3 regions of the Serinicoccus marinus DSM 15273 genome follow, and region 1 is predicted to be linked to each of the others. Evidence: predicted binding sites of a transcription regulator. Region 1 holds the regulator's gene; each other region holds the start of a gene.
The links. Region 1 encodes HrcA, which represses chaperone genes, less so after heat shock. Its sites were predicted from a motif close to TTNGCACTCGNNNNNNNCGAGTGCNAA; they were not measured.
Positions count from the first base shown of each region.

Region 2: groES (co-chaperone GroES) is a predicted target of HrcA. The motif match lies at 1,289-1,315, and genes of this name have one in related genera.
Region 3: groL (chaperonin GroEL) is a predicted target of HrcA. The motif match lies at 1,725-1,751, and genes of this name have one in related genera.

Region 1 covers NZ_CP043808.1:1,997,160-2,003,324, reverse strand. The annotation lists gene FU792_RS09430 (DUF3097 domain-containing protein) at 1-812, opposite strand, end outside; gene fumC (class II fumarate hydratase) at 892-2,298, opposite strand; gene hrcA (heat-inducible transcriptional repressor HrcA) at 2,390-3,409, shown strand; gene dnaJ (molecular chaperone DnaJ) at 3,494-4,621, shown strand; gene FU792_RS09410 (16S rRNA (uracil(1498)-N(3))-methyltransferase) at 4,625-5,356, shown strand; gene FU792_RS09405 (MFS transporter) at 5,353-6,165, shown strand, end outside.
Region 2 covers NZ_CP043808.1:2,332,547-2,338,711, reverse strand. The annotation lists gene FU792_RS11090 (phospholipase D-like domain-containing protein) at 1-1,258, shown strand, start outside; gene groES (co-chaperone GroES) at 1,436-1,729, shown strand; partial or broken gene groL (chaperonin GroEL) at 1,834-3,439, shown strand; partial or broken gene FU792_RS11075 (WhiB family transcriptional regulator) at 3,546-3,850, opposite strand; gene guaB (IMP dehydrogenase) at 4,039-5,553, shown strand; partial or broken gene FU792_RS11065 (GuaB3 family IMP dehydrogenase-related protein) at 5,613-6,165, shown strand, end outside.
Region 3 covers NZ_CP043808.1:2,666,980-2,673,144, forward strand. The annotation lists gene groL (chaperonin GroEL) at 1-1,607, opposite strand, end outside; gene FU792_RS12740 (MBL fold metallo-hydrolase) at 1,864-2,700, opposite strand; gene FU792_RS12745 (universal stress protein) at 2,848-3,291, shown strand; gene FU792_RS18565 (sodium:solute symporter family transporter) at 3,288-4,343, shown strand; gene FU792_RS18570 (sodium:solute symporter family transporter) at 4,250-4,963, shown strand; gene FU792_RS12760 (formate--tetrahydrofolate ligase) at 4,960-6,165, opposite strand, start outside.

The DNA of each region.
Region 1 (6,165 bases):
TCCAGGTCGCTGTAGGAACGCACGGTGCCCAGGATCTTCTTCCACCCCTGGGCGACGTCCGCCTGCGACGCATGCGGCCAGCCGAGCTCGGCGAGGATGCCGTGCTTCCACGAGCGACCACGCTCGATGACCGGCCAGGCCTCCAGCCCGAGCCGGGCCGGCTTCACCGACTGCCAGACGTCGACGTAGGGGTGACCGAGGATCCGCACCCAGGGGCTGACCCGCTGCGCCTCCTGGACGATGCGGGTCTCCTTGGTGCCGGGCACGAGGTGGTCGACGAGTATGCCGAGCCGCTGGTCCCGGGTCGGACCGAAGCCACGGATCTCCGCCGCCAGGTCGTCGACGCCGTTCAGCATCTCGACGACCACGCCCTCCACCCGCAGGTCGTCACCCCAGACCTTCTCCACCAGCTCGGCGTCGTGCCGTCCCTCGACCCAGAGACGCGAACCGGTGGCGACCCGGGCGGGCTGGTCGGAGACGCGCACCGATCCGCTCGCGGTGCGGCGCGCGGTCTCACGACGGGCGGCCAGGTGGTCGTTCGCCCGCTGGTCGACGGGCGCGACAAGCACCACGGGGCTGCCGTCGAGGAGGAAGCCTGGTCCGAGCGGGAAGCCCTTGCGCCGCCCACGCCGGTCCTCCAGGTGGACCACCTGCATACCCCCGACCTTCTCGACCCCCACGACGGCGCCGCACCATCCGGTGTCGACGTCCTCGACGACGAGGCCCGGATCGGCGCTCACCTCCTGGGCGCGGCCACGCCGGGGGGCACGCCAGTCGGTCGACAGGACATCGGTGCCATAGCGGTCGTTCACAACGGACGACCGTAACGCGTGTGACTGATGAGGTCGGTGAGGCGCGCCCTCGACGCGGTCGGTCGCGGCGTCGGACGAGTCAGACCTGCCGAGGTCGGGTCATGTCCAGCGGCACGACCCAGGCGTCGAACTCCTCGGCGGTGAGGTGGCCGCTCTCCAGGGCCGCCTCGCGCAGCGTCTGCCCGGACTTGTGGGCCGACTTGGCGATCGCGGCCGCCTTGTCGTAGCCGATGTGCGGGTTGAGCGCCGTGACCTGCATGAGGTTGCTGGCCAGGTTGGCCTCGATCCGCTCGGTGTGCGGCTCGATGCCCTGGGCGCAGCCGGCGTCGAAGGCGAGGCAGGCGTCCGCGATGAGCCGGATGCTCTCGAGCACCGCGTGCACCATGACCGGCTTGAAGACGTTGAGCTGGAAGTTGCCCTGGCTGCCGGCGAAGCCGACGGTCGCGTCGTTGCCGAAGACTCGCGTCGCGACCATCGTCATGGCCTCGGACTGGGTGGGGTTCACCTTGCCCGGCATGATCGAGCTGCCCGGCTCGTTCTCCGGGATGAGCAGCTCGCCGATGCCGTTGCGCGGCCCGGAGGCCAGCCACCGCACGTCGTTGGCCATCTTCATGAGGGCCCCCGCGAGGGTCCGCAGCGAGGACGAGGTCTGCACCAGCGCGTCGTGCGCGGAGAGCGCGGCGAACTTGTTGTCCGCGCTGCGCAGCTCCATCCCCGCCTCCTCGCCCATCTTGCGCGCGGCGAGCGCGCCGAAGCCGGGGTGGGCGTTGAGCCCGGTGCCGACCGCCGTGCCGCCGATCGCCAGTTCGCGCAGCCCCTCCCCGGCGTGCCGGACCTCGCCCAGGGCGTAGTCCAGCTGGGCGACCCAGCCGCCGATCTCCTGGCCGAGCGTGATGGGAGTGGCGTCCTGCAGGTGGGTGCGGCCGACCTTGACGACGTCGGCATACTGCTCCGCCTTGGCCGCCAGCGTGTCGCGCAGCGTCGTGACCCCCGGCTCGAGCCGGTCCCGCAGCTCCAGCAGCACCGCGATGTGCATGGCGGTGGGGAAGGTGTCGTTGCTGCTCTGCCCGCGGTTGACGTGGTCGTTGGGGTGCACCGGGGTCTTGCTGCCCATCTCGCCGCCGGCCAGCTCGATGGCGCGGTTGGAGATGACCTCGTTGCTGTTCATGTTGCTCTGCGTGCCGGACCCTGTCTGGAAGACCACGAGCGGGAAGTGGTCGTCCAGGTCGCCGGCGATGACCTCGTCGGCCGCCCGGACGACGAGATCGGCGACGTCCTGCGGGAGCTCCCCGAGCTCGGCGTTGGCCTGGGCGGCGCCCTTCTTGAGGATCCCCAGCGCCCGGATGATCGGCCGCCCCCAGACGAAGGTGTCCTGGCCGATGGGGAAGTTGCGGATGCTGCGCTGCGTCTGCGCCCCCCAGTAGCGGTCGGCGGCGACCTCGACCTCGCCCATGCTGTCCGTCTCGATGCGCACTCCGCTGTCCATGGCGGACATGGTATGCCTCCCCTCGCCGCTCCCGTAGACTGGCACTCCTGTCCGACGAGTGCCAATGAGTGCCCAGGGAGGAGGCAGACCGGTGAGCGACGACCGACGGCTGGACGTGCTGCGCGCGATCGTGCAGGACTACGTGCGGACCTCGGAGCCGGTCGGCTCCAAGTCCCTGCTGGAGCGGCACCAGCTGGGCGTCTCGGCCGCCACGGTGCGCAACGACATGGCCGTGCTGGAGGAGGAGGGACTCATCACCGCGCCGCACACCAGCGCGGGGCGGGTGCCCACCGATGCCGGATACCGCCTCTTCGTCGACCGGCTGCAGCAGATCAAGCCGATGACCCGGGCCGAGCGGACCGCGATCGCCCGCTTCCTCGACGGCGCCGTCGACCTCGACGACGTCGTCTCCCGCACCACGCGCCTGCTCTCCAGCCTCACCCAGCAGGTCGCGGTGATGCAGTACCCCAGCCTGTCCCGCTCCACCGTCCGGCACGTCGAGCTGGTCCCGGTGGGCGGCACCCGCCTCATGATCGTCCTCATCGTCAACACCGGGCGGGTGGAGCAGCGGGTGGTCGACGTCGCGCGTGACCTCACCCTCGAGCCCGAGGTGGTCGCGCAGCTGCGGGCCGTCGTCAACGAGCTCACGGTGGGCGAGCGGCTCAGCACGGTCGCCGCCGGCACGGCCACGACCGGCACCCGGGTGGCCCCCGCCGACCGCGCGCTCGCCGAGGTCGTCCTCGACGCGCTGGCCGACGCCGCCGACGAGCAGACCGAGGAGCGCATCGCCATGGCGGGCACCGGCAACCTGGCACGCGTCGGCAGCGACTTCCCCACGTCTCTCTCGCAGGTCCTCGAGGCGCTGGAGGAGCACGTCGTCCTGCTCAAGCTCATGGGGAGCATGGCGAGCCTCGACGACGCCAGCACCGTCGCCGTCTCCATCGGCGCCGAGAACCCCTACGAGCCGTTGCGCACGACCTCCGTCGTCGCGACCACCTACGGCACCGCCGGCGGGCTCGGGGTGGTCGGACCGACGCGGATGGACTACCCGCAGGCGATGACCACCGTCCGCGCCGTCGCCCATTACGTCGCCGACATCCTGGATGGGTGAGCCACCTCACGGCATACCCCGACCTCGCCCATCGTTGAACCCGACCAGACCGCACACGCCACGACCGCAAGGACGTCCTACGCCGTGAACGACTACTACGCCGATCTCGGGGTGGCCCGCGAGGCCAGCGCCGAGGAGATCAAGAAGGCCTACCGCAAGAAGGCCCGCCAGCTGCACCCCGACGTCAACCCCGGCCCCGAGGCGGAGGCGGAGTTCAAGCGGGTGAGCCAGGCCTACGACGTGCTGGGCGACCAGGCCAAGCGCGCGTCCTACGACCGGGGGCAGGACCCCTACGGCGGCGCGACCGGTGGCTTCGGGCAGGGCTTCACCTTCAGCGACATCATGGATGCCTTCTTCGGGGGCACCGCGGCCGGCGCCCGCGGGCCGCGCTCGCGCACCCAGCGCGGGCACGACGCGCTCATCCGGTTGGACGTGGACCTGCAGACCGCCGTCTTCGGTGGCGAGCAGACCCTGCAGATCGACACCGCGGTGGTGTGCAGCACGTGCAGCGGCGCCGGCGCCCAGCCCGGCACCGGCACCCGCAGCTGCGACGTCTGCAGCGGACGTGGTGAGGTCCAGCAGGTGCAGCGCTCCTTCCTCGGCCAGGTGATGACCTCGCGGCCGTGCCAGGCCTGCCGCGGCTTCGGCGACGTCATCGAGCACCCCTGCTTCGACTGCTCCGGCGAGGGCCGGGTCCGCACCCGGCGCGACCTCACCCTCAAGGTGCCCGGCGGCGTCGACTCCGGGACCCGGATCGCGCTCGCCGGCGAGGGCGAGGTGGGTCCCTTCGGCGGTGAGCCCGGCGACCTCTACGTCGAGATCGCGGTCGAGCCGCACGACGTCTTCACCCGGCGCGGCGACGACCTGCACTGCACCCTCGAGGTGCCGATGACGGCCGCCGCGCTGGGGGCGACCCTGCCGGTGGAGACCCTGGACGGGCCGGTCGAGGTGGACCTGCGCCCAGGCACGCAGCCGGGGCACACCCTCTCCCTGGACGGCAAGGGCGTCACCCACCTGCGCGGACAGGGACGGGGCGAGCTGGTCGTCCACCTGGACGTCAAGGTGCCCACCAAGCTGGACGACCGGCAGCGCGAGCTGCTCGCGCAGCTCGCCGAGAGCCGCGGTGAGTCCAGCCCGACCGGCCGCATGGGCAGCTCCGGCGGTGGCGCCGGTCGCAAGCACAGCCTGTGGGACGCCCTGCGGGGCCGGTGAGGCGTGAGCGACCCGCTCTTCCTCGTCGACCCTGAGGAGCTCGGGACGGACCGACCGCGGCTGCAGGGCACCGAGGGGCGGCACGCCGCGACCGTGCAGCGCATCACCGCAGGGGAGACGGTGCTGCTGTCCGACGGCCGGGGTCGGGGCGCGCGCTGCCGGGTGCTTGGTGCGGAGCGGTCCGAGCTGCAGCTCGAGGTCGTGGAGCGGTTGGACGAGCCCGAGCCGGCACTGCGCCTGGTGCTCGCCCAGGCGCTCGCCAAGGGCGACCGCGACCTGCAGGCGATCGAGGCCGCGACCGAGCTAGACGTCGACGAGGTGGTGCCGTGGCAGGCCGACCGCAGCGTCGTCCGGTGGCGCGGGGAGCGCGTCGCCAAGTCGTTGCGCCGCTGGGACCAGGCGCTGGCGAGCGCGACCAAGCAGTCGCGACGGCTGCGCCGGCCCGCGCTCGGCCAGCCTGTCGGGCGCACCGGTCTGCTCGACCGGGTCGCGGGGAGCGCACTGACCCTGGTGCTCCACGAGGAGGCGACCCAGCCGCTGGCCTCGGTCGACCTGCCGGACTCCGGGGACCTGCTGCTCGTCGTCGGGCCCGAGGGCGGGATCTCTCCCGAGGAGCTCGACGACCTGGTCGACGCCGGTGCCCGACCGGTCCGTCTGGGGCGGACCGTCCTGCGGACCTCCACCGCCGGCCCGGCGGCGCTCGCCGTGCTCGGCGCCTCGGGCAGGTGGCGGTGAGCAGCAGCGCAAGGACGACGCGGGAGGCGGCTCCCCGCAGCGGGGCGGTCTTCGCCCCGGGCATCCGCAGCGCCTCGGTCGGCGCCACCGTGCTCATCGCGATGTTCGCGCTGGAGTACATCGCCGTCGGCGCCGCCATGCCGACGGTCGCGGAGGCGCTGGACGGCTACCACCTATACAACATGGCCTTCGGCGCCACCGTCGCCCTCAGCGTGGTCGGGATGATCCTCGCGGGCTGGTGGTCCGACCGCTCCGGGCCCCGGCCGGTGGTCGTCGCCGGCGCCGCGGTCTTCTCCGCCGGGCTGCTCGTGGCCGGGCTCGCGCCGACGATGGAGGTCCTCATCGTCGGGCGGGCGCTGCAGGGCCTGGGCAGTGGGCTGGCCTCGGTGGCGATCTACGTCGTCATCGCCCAGCGGGTGCCGGACGGCCTGCGCCCCGCGGTCTTCTCCCTGCTCGCCGCGGCCTGGGTCCTGCCCGGTCTCGCCGGTCCGCTGCTGACCGGGACCCTGGTCGAGCACCTGTCCTGGCGGTGGGTCTTCCTCGGCGTGGTGCCCGTGGTCCTGCTGTCGGTCTGGGTCCTCCGCCCGGCGCTGCGCGCCACCTACCCCGGTGACGACGCGGGCTACCTGCGCGGCTCCGTCATCGGCTGGGCGGTGGTCGCCGCGCTCGGCGTGGGTCTGCTCAACCTCGCCGGCGACCGGCTCAGTCGCTGGGAGTATGCCGTCGGCGCGGTCGTCCTGGTCCTGCTGGTCCTGGCGGCCCGCCGCCTGCTGCCGCGGGGCACGCTCTCGCTGCGGCGGGGGCTGCCC
Region 2 (6,165 bases), 340 kb from region 1:
CGCCGTGGCCGGCCAGCTGACGCTCGCCGCCGGGGTGGTCGCGGTGGACGCGGTCCGCAAGCGGCGCGACCACGTCGACCGGGACGCCCCGGTCCATGAGCCGGTCAGCACCACGGTGGAGGAGTCGCGGCTGACGACGTACACCTACGGCCAGTACCTCTACGACGACATGATCGCGGCCATCGACGCGGCCGAGGACTTCGTCTACCTGGCGTCCTACATCTGGAAGGCCGACGACACGGGCCGCGCCTTCAAGGACGCCGTCGTCCGGGCCGCCGACCGCGGGGTCCTCGTCTGCCTCGTGTTCGACGGGTTCGCCAACCTCGTGGTGCCCAGGGACTTCCTGCGCTTCCCCGACGGCGTGCACATGCTGCGCTTCCCGGTGATGCGCACGGCGCTGCCCCTCGTCGACATCCGGGCCTCCGGCCGCGACCACCGCAAGATCCTCGTCGTGGACGGTCGTGTCGGTTTCGTCGGCGGCTACAACATCGGTTCCCTCTACGCCACGAGCTGGCGGGACACCCACGTGCGGGTGGAGGGCAAGAGCGTCTGGGAGCTGCAGAACTCCTTCGTCGACTTCTGGAACCGGCACAAGGGGAGGCGCCGCCCGCAGCTCCTCGACAGCGGGACGGTGGAGTGGAACACGAGCATCCGGGCCGCGCGCAACGAGCCCAGCCGGGTGATCTACCCGGTGCGGGCGCTGTACCTCGAGGCGATCGACCGGGCGGTCCACCGCATCTGGATCACCCAGGGCTACTTCATCCCGGACCGGGAGATCCTCCACGGGCTGCTCAACGCCGCCTCCCGCGGGGTCGACGTGCGGGTGGTCATGCCGCAGAAGTCCAACCACGTCCTGGCGGACGTCATCGCGCAGTCCTACTACGAGACCCTCCTCGAGGGCGGGGTGCGGCTGTTCCTCTACCGTGACGTCATGGTCCACGCCAAGACCATGACGGTGGACGGTCGCTGGGCGACCATCGGCACCGCCAACATCGACCGCCTCTCCCTCCAGGGCAACTACGAGATCAACCTCGAGATCGTGGACGCCGACCAGGCCGCCCACATGGAGGACATCTTCCGGGCCGACCTGGAGCACTGCGACGAGCTGACGCTGGCGGAGTGGGGTGGGCGTGGCCTGGGGACCCGCGTGGTCGAGCGGGGTGCTGCAGCCGCTGCAGGTCCTCATCTGACCCCGACCCGCCACCCGGGGGCGCCGGCCCCCGCGCGGGATGCCTCGGCGTGTTGGCACTCGGCTTGACCGAGTGCTAACAGCGTGCCTAGATTCGTCCTAGCACTCTCGGCACGTCAGTGCCAGCCGCGAGCGCCGACCGACCCCCGCGACGGCGGTGGGCGGTCGCGGTGGAGTGAGCACCACCCAGCAGCGACCACCTGGCCGGCGCGCAGCGCCGGACACCGAAGGAGAAGGAAGGTAACCGTGTCGGTTTCCATCAAGCCGCTCGAGGACCGCATCGTCGTCAAGGCCGTCGAGGCCGAGCAGACCACGGCCTCCGGCCTCGTCATCCCGGACACCGCCAAGGAGAAGCCCCAGGAGGGCGAGGTCCTGGCGGTCGGCCCGGGCCGCGTCGACGACAACGGCAACCGCGTCCCCATGGACGTCAACGTCGGCGACCGGGTCATCTACAGCAAGTACGGCGGCACCGAGGTGAAGTACTCCGGCGAGGAGTTCCTGATCCTCTCGGCGCGCGACGTCCTCGCGATCGTGGGTTGATCGATCCCTCGATCCACCCACGCGCCGCCCCGGCCGCCCCCTCGGGGTGGCCGGGGCGGCGCGCACCCGGCCGCAGACCGCATACCTGAAAGGAGCGCTCGCCCATGGCGAAGCAGCTACAGTTCAACGACGACGCCCGCAAGGCGCTGGAGCGGGGCGTCGACGCCCTCGCCAACGCCGTCAAGGTGACGCTCGGCCCCAAGGGCCGCAACGTCGTCCTCGACAAGAAGTGGGGCGCGCCGACCATCACCAACGACGGCGTGACCATCGCCCGCGAGGTCGAGCTGGAGGACCCCTACGAGAACCTCGGGGCCCAGCTCGCCAAGGAGGTCGCGACCAAGACCAACGACATCGCCGGTGACGGCACGACCACCGCGACCGTGCTCGCGCAGGCCATGGTCAAGGAGGGCCTGCGCAACGTCGCCGCCGGCGCCGCGCCGTCCGCGCTCAAGCGCGGCATCGACGCCGCGGTGACCGCGATCAACGACCGCCTGCTGGAGACCGCGCGCGAGCTCGAGGGCCGTGACGAGATCGCCCAGGTGGCCGGGCTGTCCGCCCAGGACCCGCAGATCGGCGAGCTCATCGCCGACGCCTTCGACAAGGTGGCAAGGACGGCGTCATCACGGTGGAGGAGTCCTCCACCACTGCGATGGAGCTGGAGTTCACCGAGGGCATGCAGTTCGACAAGGGCTACCTCTCGCCCTACTTCGTCACCGACAGCGAGCGCATGGAGGCAGTCCTCGAGGACGCCTACGTGCTGCTGGTGCAGGGCAAGATCTCCAAGGTCTCCGACCTGCTGCCGCTGCTGGAGAAGGTCGTCGGCGAGAGCAAGCCGCTGATGATCATCGCCGAGGACGTCGAGGCCGAGGCGCTGTCGACGCTCGTCGTCAACAAGGTGCGCGGCACCTTCAACGCGGTCGCCGTCAAGGCACCGGGCTTCGGCGACCGCCGCAAGGCGATGCTGCAGGACATGGCCATTCTCACCGGAGGCCAGGTCGTCGCCGAGGAGGTCGGGCTGTCGCTGGACTCGGTCGGCCTGGAGGTGCTTGGCACCGCCCGCCGCGTCGTGGCCACCAAGGACACCACCACCATCGTCGAGGGCAGCGGCGAGGCCCAGGCGGTCAGCGACCGCGTCGCCCAGCTCCAGGCGGAGGTGGCGTCGACCGACTCCGACTGGGACCGCGAGAAGCTCCAGGAGCGGATCGCCAAGCTGGCAGGTGGCGTCTGCGTCATCAAGGTCGGCGCGCACACCGAGGTGGAGCTGAAGGAGAAGAAGCACCGCATCGAGGACGCCGTCTCGCGACCCGCGCGGCCATCGAGGAGGGCATCGTCGCCGGTGGCGGTTCGGCCCTGGTGCACGCCGCCCCGGCCGCGGACGAGCTCGACCTGTCCGCCGACGAGGCGGTCGGTGCGGCCATCGTCCGCAAGTCCGCCGCCGAGCCGCTGCGCTGGATCGCGGAGAACGCGGGCCTGCAGGGCTACGTCGCCACGACCAAGGTCGGCGAGATGACCGCCGGGCAGGGGCTCAACGCCGCCACCGGCGAGTACGGCGACCTGTTCTCCGCCGGGGTCATCGACCCGGTGAAGGTCACCCGCTCGGCGCTGCGCAACGCCGCCTCCATCGCCTCGATGGTGCTCACCACGGACACCCTCGTGGTGGACAAGCCCGAGGACGACGAGGACGAGGGCGGGCACGGCCACGGCCACTGATGCCGTGCGGCCGGTCGGACGACCCGGCTGACCGCCGCCACGTACGACGAGGCCCCGCCCGGATCATCCGGGCGGGGCCTCGTCGTGTCGGTGGTGCAGGACGTCGTCAGCGGGCCTTCTGGTGGGGGCGGGCCGCCTCGACCCGCTCGTAGTGCTCGGCCCGTTCCTCCTCGGTCATCCCTCCCCAGACGCCGTACGGCTCCCTGACGGCGAGCGCGTGGGTGCGGCACTGCTCCAGGACGGGGCAGCTGGCGCAGACCTGCTTGGCGCGTTCGTCCCGGCGACGGCGGGCGGGACCCCGCTCACCCTCCGGGTGGAAGAAGACTTCAGGACTGTCGTGCGGCAGGCTCCCTCGAACTGCCACTCCCACAGGTCCGCTACCGGACCGGGCTGATGAGCGATCTCGACCACGGGATCCTCCTCTCGGGGGCTGACCCGGCTCCTGCCTGGCGCCCGCCCTCATCGGGGCCGTCAGCAGAGAGGTTCCGAGCGCGACGAGTGCCTCGTCGTCACGTCACTCTACGTGGTGGGGCGCGGCGGGCATAGGGCCGGGTGACCGGTGCCGGGCCTGCTCGGGGGCGGCCCCTAGACTTGGGGCCATGACCTCCGGTGACCTTCCCGGCTCCTCCGACCCCTTCTCGCGGCTCGGCCTCACCTACGACGACGTGCTCCTGCTGCCGGGGGAGACGGACATGGCCCCGGACCAGATCGACACCACGAGCAGGCTCACCCGGGAGATCTCCCTGCGGGTGCCGCTCGTGTCTGCGGCGATGGACACCGTCACCGAGGCGCGGATGGCCATCGCGATGGCCCGGCAGGGCGGGATCGGGATCCTGCACCGCAACCTCGCGATCGAGGACCAGGCGCTCCAGGTGGACCTGGTGAAGCGGACCCAGACCGGGCGCATCACCAACCCGGTCACCATCGGGCCGGACGCCACGCTGGGGGAGCTGGACCAGCTCTGCGGGCAGTACCGCGTGTCCGGGCTCCCCGTCGTCGACGGGGGTGGACACCTGCTCGGCATCTGCACCAACCGCGACCTGCGCTTCACGCCGGTCGCGGAGTGGGACAGCACCCTGGTGCGTGACGTCATGACGCCCATGCCGCTGGTCACCGCGCCGGCCGACGTCTCCCGCGAGGAGGCGACCGCGATCCTCCGGGCGCACAAGCGGGAGCGGCTGCCGCTGGTCGACGAGGAGGGACGGCTGTCCGGTCTCATCACCGTCAAGGACTTCGTCAAGAGCGAGCAGTACCCGCACGCCTCCAAGGACGCGGACGGGCGGCTGCTCGTGGGCGCGGCGATCGGCTACTTCGGCGACGCCTGGGAGCGCGCGACGACGCTGGTGGAGGCCGGCGCCGACGTGCTGGTGGCCGACACCGCGCACGGCCACGTGCGGATGCTCCTGGACATGGTCGCCCGGCTCAAGAGCGATCCCGCGACCCGGCACGTGCAGGTCGTCGGCGGCAACGTCGCGACCGCTGCGGGCGCCCGGGCTTTCGTCGAGGCCGGGGCGGACGCGGTCAAGGTGGGGGTGGGTCCCGGCGCCATCTGCACCACCCGGGTGGTCACAGGGGTCGGTGTCCCGCAGCTCTCGGCGGTGCACGAGGCGGCCCAGGTATGCCGTGAGGCCGGGGTCCCGGTCGTCGCGGACGGTGGCATGAAGTACTCCGGCGACATCGCCAAGGCCCTGGTGGCCGGCGCCGAGGCGGTCATGATGGGGTCGATGCTGGCGGGGTGCGAGGAGAGCCCGGGGGAGCTGATCTTCGTCAACGGCAAGCAGTTCAAGAGCTACCGCGGGATGGGCTCGCTCGGGGCCATGAGCTCGCGCGGCAAGAAGTCCTTCTCCAAGGACCGCTACTTCCAGGCCGAGGTGGCCAGCGACGACCAGCTCGTCCCCGAGGGCGTGGAGGGCAAGGTCGCCTACCGGGGGGCCGCCAGCGCCGTGGTCCACCAGATGGCGGGCGGGCTGCGCCAGGCGATGTTCTACGTGGGCGCGCGCACCGTCCCGGAGCTGCAGGCCAGGGGGAGGTTCGTCCGCATCACCCAGGCCAGCCTGCAGGAGTCGCACCCGCACGACATCGAGATGACGGCCCAGGCGCCCAACTACGGCTGACCCCCGCGCGGTGCGTGGCGCAGGACGGTCGGCAGCGGGTCGGACGGTAGCCTGAGCCGGTGACTGAGATCGAGATCGGACGCGGAAAACGGGCCCGCCGGGCCTACTCCTTCGACGACGTCGCCGTCGTCCCGTCCCGCCGCACCCGGGACCCCGAGGACGTCTCGATCACCTGGCAGATCGACGCCTACCACTTCGAGCTGCCCATCCTCGCGGCGCCGATGGACTCGGTGGTCTCCCCGGACACGGCGATCGCGATCGGCCGGCTCGGGGGGCTGGGTGTGCTCGACCTCGAGGGGCTGTGGACCCGCTACGAGGACCCCACCGACGCGCTCGGCGCGATCGCCCGGCTCGAGGGCGAGGACGCCACCTCACGGATGCGCGAGCTCTACGCCGCGCCCATCCGACCCGAGCTCATCACCGAGCGGCTGCGGCAGATCAGGGAGTCGGGGGTCACCGTGGCCGGCTCGCTCTCGCCGCAGCGGACCCAGCAGTTCTGGAAGGCGGTCGTGGACGCCGGTGTCGACCTCTTCGTCATCCGCGGCACGACCGTGTCTGCCGAGCACGTCTCCAGCCAGGCCGAGCCGCTCAACCTCAAGCGATTCATCTACG
Region 3 (6,165 bases), 670 kb from region 1:
ATACCGCCGTCGGCGCCGGCCGGCATGGCCGGGGCCTTCTCCGGCTTGTCGGCGATGACCGCCTCGGTGGTGAGGAAGAGCGCGGCGATGGAGGCGGCGTTCTGCAGCGCAGAGCGGGTCACCTTCACCGGGTCGGCGACGCCGAACCCGAGCATGTCGCCGTACTCACCGGTCGCGGCGTTGAGGCCCTCGCCCGGAGTGAGGTTGCGGACCTTCTCCGCCACGACGCCGCCCTCGAGACCGGCGTTGATCGCGATCTGCTTGAGCGGAGCCTCGATCGCCACCCTGACGATGTTGGCACCGGTGGCCTCGTCGCCCTCGACGGACAGCCCGTCGAAGGCGCGGGACGCCTGGATGAGGGCGACGCCACCACCGGCGACGATGCCCTCCTCGACAGCCGCCTTGGCGTTGCGCACCGCGTCCTCGATGCGGTGCTTGCGCTCCTTGAGCTCGACCTCGGTCGCCGCGCCCGCCTTGATGACGGCCACGCCGCCGGCCAGCTTGGCCAGCCGCTCCTGCAGCTTCTCGCGGTCGTAGTCGGAGTCGGAGTTGTCGATCTCGGTGCGGATCTGGGAGACCCGGCCGGCGATCTGGTCGGCGTCGCCGCCGCCCTCGACGATGGTGGTCTCGTCCTTGGTGACGACGACCTTGCGGGCGGTGCCCAGCATGTCGAGCTCGGCGTTCTCCAGCTTGAGGCCGACCTCCTCGGAGATGACCTGGCCGCCGGTGAGGATGGCGATGTCGGCCAGCATGGCCTTGCGCCGGTCACCGAAGCCCGGGGCCTTGACGGCCACGGACTTGAAGTTGCCGCGGATCTTGTTGACGACCAGGGTCGCCAGACCCTCGCCCTCGACGTCCTCGGCGATGATCATCAGCGGCTTGCCGGACTGCATGACCTTCTCCAGCAGCGGCAGCAGGTCCTTGACCGAGGAGATCTTGGAGTTGACGACGAGCACGTAGGCGTCCTCGAGGACGGCCTCCATGCGCTCGGTGTCGGTGACGAAGTAGGGGCTGATGTAGCCCTTGTCGAAGCGCATACCCTCGGTGAGCTCCAGCTCCAGCCCGAAGGTGTTGGACTCCTCGACGGTGATGACACCCTCGTTGCCGACCTTGTCCATGGCCTCGGCGATCATGCCGCCGATCTCGGTGTCGGCCGCGGAGATCGACGCGGACTGCGCGATCTGCTCCTTGGTCTCCACCGGCTTGGCCATCTCGAGCAGGTCGTCGTTGACGGCCTTGACGGCGACCTCGATGCCCCGCTTGAGGGCCATCGGGTTGGCGCCGGCGGCGACGTTGCGCAGGCCCTCCTTCACCATGGCCTGGGCCAGGACGGTCGCCGTCGTCGTGCCGTCACCGGCGACGTCGTCGGTCTTCTTGGCGACCTCCTTGACCAGCTCGGCGCCGATCTTCTCGTAGGGGTCCTCGAGCTCGATCTCCTTGGCGATGCTCACACCGTCGTTGGTGATGGTGGGAGCGCCCCACTTCTTCTCGAGCACGACGTTGCGGCCCTTGGGGCCGAGGGTCACCTTGACGGCGTCGGCAAGGGTGTTCATACCCTTCTCGAGCCCGCGGCGAGCCTCCTCGTCGAAAGCAATGGTCTTGGCCATCTGAGCTGCTTCCTCCACATGCGGATGGACGGGTGACCGGGTGCCGCCCGCGACGGACGAGCCGGAGGCGCGGGGATCAGGTCTCCCCGGCTCCCGACCCTCGACAGGCCGGTCGGATTATCACTCTCATGGTGAGAGTGCTAGGACCATGATGAGCACTCGGGGCCTCCGAGTGCAAATGACGCGGCCGGTATGCCCGGAGGCGCCCGGGCCGGCCGGCGCCACCACCGTGGATCGCCCGGTCCCCGGACGGGAATCAGTGCCGCAGCTCCAGCGCCCGGATGGCGGCCAGCCGGAGTGTGTCCTCGCCGAGACCGAGGCCGCGGCCCGCGTTGGCCAGCGAGTCCACGCCGGCGATCCCGGTGCCCAGCACCTCGGTGAAACGCTCGGCCATGGCGGCGAGCTGCTCGGCCTGCGCCTCGACGAAGGTGCGGTCCACGACGTGGCCGTGCCCGGGCACCCAGGTGTCCGCCGTCTCCCCGGAGCGGCGTTCGAGCAACGAGCGCAGCGTCGGCGCCCACTCCATCGGGAAGGCGTCCTCCATCGCCGGGTCGGCACCCTCCTCGACGAGGTCGCCGGCGAAGACGACCCCGGCGTCGGGCACCCCCACCGCCAGGTCGTGGTCGGTGTGCCCGCGCCCGGCATACTGCAACTCGACGGTCCGACCACCCAGGTCGAGCGCGGTGTCGTCCTCGATGAGGTAGAAGGGCAGCACGATCTCGGTGTTCTCGACCTGCTCGGCGAGGTGCTCGCGGTCGGTCGAGCGCAGGTGGTCGACCACCTGCTGTCGCTGGTGCTCGCCGGTGCGCCGCAGCCCTTCGGCCGCGCCGGAGTGGGCATAGATCTGGGAGTCGCGGAAGGCGGCGTTGCCGAAGCAGTGGTCGTAGTGCGCGTGCGTGTTGACCACGACCAGCTCGGTGTCGGTGATGCGGCGCACCGCCTCCAGCAGGTCCTGGCCCTGCGCGTGGAAGCTGCGGGTGTCGACGACGAGCGAGCGCTCCTCCCCCACGACCAGGCCGCAGTTGAGCTTGAGCTCCTCGTGCCGACGGACGTGGACCCCCGGAGCCACTTCTCGCCAGGTCGCCTCACTCATGCCGCACCAGTCTACGGGCTGCCCAGCCCCCGGCGGCCCGGCCCCGGAGCCGACTTGACGCCGCGTCATTTCAGCGGGCGCGGACGGCGCCGGCTTGTCAGGCTGGGCCCGTCAGCGCCGACACGACCTGCCCAGGGGAGGCACCACATGTTCCCGACCCGGATCCTGCTCGCGACCGACGGCTCGCCCAGCGCGGCCCTCGCCCGCGAGCGCGTGATCGACCTGGTGCGGCATACCGAGGCCGAGGTGCACGTCGTGCACGTCGCCCTCGTCTCGCCGTGGACCAACCCGACGCCGCTGAGCCCCTCGCTGCGCGAACGGGTCGAGGCCGAGGCCAGACCGGTGCTCGCCGACGCGGTCAGCCAGCTGCAGGGGGCGCACGTCGCCGTCGCCGGCAGCCACCTGCGCACCGGCCGCGCCACCGACGAGATCCTGCGCCTGCGCGACGAGATCGACGCCGACCTCGTCGTCATCGGCAGCCGCGGGCAGAACGCCTTCGTGCGCGTCCTGCTCGGCAACGACGCCGAGGGCATCGTCCGGCACGCGCCCTGCGCCGTGCTCGTCGTCCGCACCGAGGAGGAGACCCGATGACCGCCGACGTGATGCTCCCGCTCGCCGACGCCGGAGGAGGTATGCCGGACTTCACCGTCCGCGCGCTCGACCTCTCGGTCATCATCGGCTACCTCGTGCTCAGCCGGATCATCCCGCTGGTGGTCGGCTCCCGGATGCAGAAGAAGGCGCACGCCGAGGCGAAGGCGAGCGGCAAGGAGAGCGACGCCTCCGAGGACTACTTCCTCGGGGGCCGCAACTTCATCTGGCCCTTCGTCGGGCTCTCGCTGGTGGCGACCAACATGTCCGGCGCGACCTTCGTCGGGCTGGCCGGCGGGGCCTACGAGCAGGGCATCTCGATCTTTGCCTACGAGTGGATGTCGGCGGTCATCCTCGTCGTCTTCATCTTCTTCATCCTGCCGTTCTACCTGCGCTCCAAGGTCTTCACGCTGCCGGAGTTCCTCGAGCAGCGCTACGACCGGCGGGCGCGGATGGCCTTCGCCGGGTTCAACCTCTTCGCCAACATGTTCATCGACATGGCCGCCGCGCTCTTCGCCGGCGCCGTCGTCGTCAAGGTGCTCTACCCCGACATCCCGATGATCGTCTCGGTCGCGGTGCTCGCCATCCTGGCCGCGATCTACACCGTCATCGGCGGGCTGGGCGCGGTCATGGTGAGCGACTCGATCCAGGCGACCGTCACCCTGCTGGGCGGCGTGATCGTCCTCATCGCGACCTTCAATGCGATCGAGTCGTGGGACTCCATGGCGCAGGTCGCGGGTGACGAGAAGATGAGCCTCATCCTGCCCGCGGACCACCCCGACCTGCCGTGGCCGGGGCTGCTCACCGGGGTGCTCATCGTGGGGCTCTACTACTGGACCACCAACCAGCTCGTCGTGCAGCGCACCCTCGGCGCGAAGTCGCTGGACCACGGCCGGTGGGCTCGCTGCTGGCCGGCTTCATCAAGCTGGCCTTCCTCTTCCTCTTCATCTTCCCCGGGGTCATGGCGCTCTCGCTGTACCCGAACCTCGAGAGTCCCGACACGGTCTTCCCGACGCTCGTCTTCGACCTGTTGCCGGTGGGCTTGCGCGGCCTGATCCTCGCGGCCGTCATCGCGGCGATCACCTCGACCGTCGACTCGATCCTCAACTCGGCGTCGACCATCGTGACGATGGACTTCGTCAAGACGCTGCGCCCCAACACCTCGCAGCGCGGTCTGGTGCTCACCGGTCGGGTCGCCACCGTCGTCGCGCTGGTCGTGGCGATCATCTGGGCGCCCTTCATCGCCCAGTTCGACACGCTCTACAACTACCTGCAGTCGGTGCTGTCCTTCCTCGTGCCGCCGGTCGTCGCGGTCTTCCTCGTCGGCATCGCCTCGAAGCGGATCAGCGCCACGGCGGCCTTCCTCACGCTGGTGATCATGCAGCCGCTCGGGCTGCTGATGTTCATCCTCACGCAGGTGCTGCCGGAGGAGCCCTCGATCCAGTTCCTCTACGCCGCGGGCATCAGCACGGCGGCCTCGATACTGCTGCTGGTCGTCATCAGTCTCCTCGGGCCCTCGCCGGACGAGTCCAAGACGGCCGAGCTCACGTGGAAGAGCGACTACTGGACCGAGGAGAGCCAGGCGCTGCAGGGCACCGCGGTCTGGGCGAACTACCGGGTGCTCTCGATCGTCCTGCTCGTCACGACGGCGGTGATCGTGGTGATCTGGGCCTAGCTCAGGCCGGTGATGGTGCCGTCCTCGGCGATGTCCATGCCGAGCGCAGCGGGGACCTTCGGCAGCCCGGGCATGCGCATGATGTCGCCGGTGAGGGCGACGACGAAGCCGGCGCCGGCGTTGACGACCAGCTCGCGGACGGTGATCGTGAAGCCGCGGGGCGCCCCGAGCAGCGTCGGGTCGTCGGAGAAGGAGTACTGCGTCTTGGCCATGCAGACCGGCAGGTCGCCGTACCCCTGCTCGGTGAGCTGGGTCAGCTGCGTCTGCGCGGCCGGGGCGAAGGAGACGCCGTCGGCGCGGTATACCTCGCGTGCCACGGTCTCGATCTTGGTCTGCAGGTCCGCGTCCGCGGCATACAGCGGCGCGTAGTCGCTGCCCCGCTCGCACAGCTGGACGACCGCGCGGGCGAGCTCCTCGCCGCCTTCGCCGCCGCGGGTGAAGACCTCCGAGCGCGCCACCTCCACGCCGAGCTGACCGCAGCGTTCGCGCACCAGGTCGAGCTCGGCGTCGCTGTCGCTCGGGAAGCGGTTGAGCGCGACGACGACGGGGACGCCGAACTTCGCGAGGTTCTCCAGGTGCTGCTCAAGGTTCGCCAGCCCGGCGCCCAGGGCCTCGACGTCCTCGGTGCCCAGGTCGGACTTCGGCGCGCCGCCGTTGAGCTTGAGCGCGCGGATCGTGGCGACGATGACGGCGGCGTCGGGGCGCAGGCCGCCCGCCGGGCAGACGATGTCGAAGAACTTCTCGGCCCCCAGGTCGGCGCCGAAGCCGGCCTCGGTGACGACGTAGTCGGCGAGCTTGAGCGCGGTGCGGGTGGCGAGCACCGAGTTGTTGCCGTGCGCGATGTTGGCGAAGGGGCCGCCGTGGATGATCGCCGGGGTGTTCTCCAGGGTCTGGACGAGGTTGGGCTTGACGGCGTCCTTCATGAGCATGGCCATGGCGCCCGCCGCCTCGAGCTGCCCGGCGGTCACCGGCTCCTTGTCGTAGGTGTAGCCGACGACGATGCGCCCGAATCGCTCCTTGAGGTCCTCCAACCCCGTGGCGAGACACAGCGCCGCCATGATCTCGCTGGCCACGGTGATCTCGAAGCCGGACTCCCGCACCACCCCGTCGCCCTTCTTGCCCATGCCGACGACGATGTTGCGCAGGGCGCGGTCGTTCATGTCGAGGACGCGGGTCCAGGTGATGCGCTTGGGGTCCAGGCC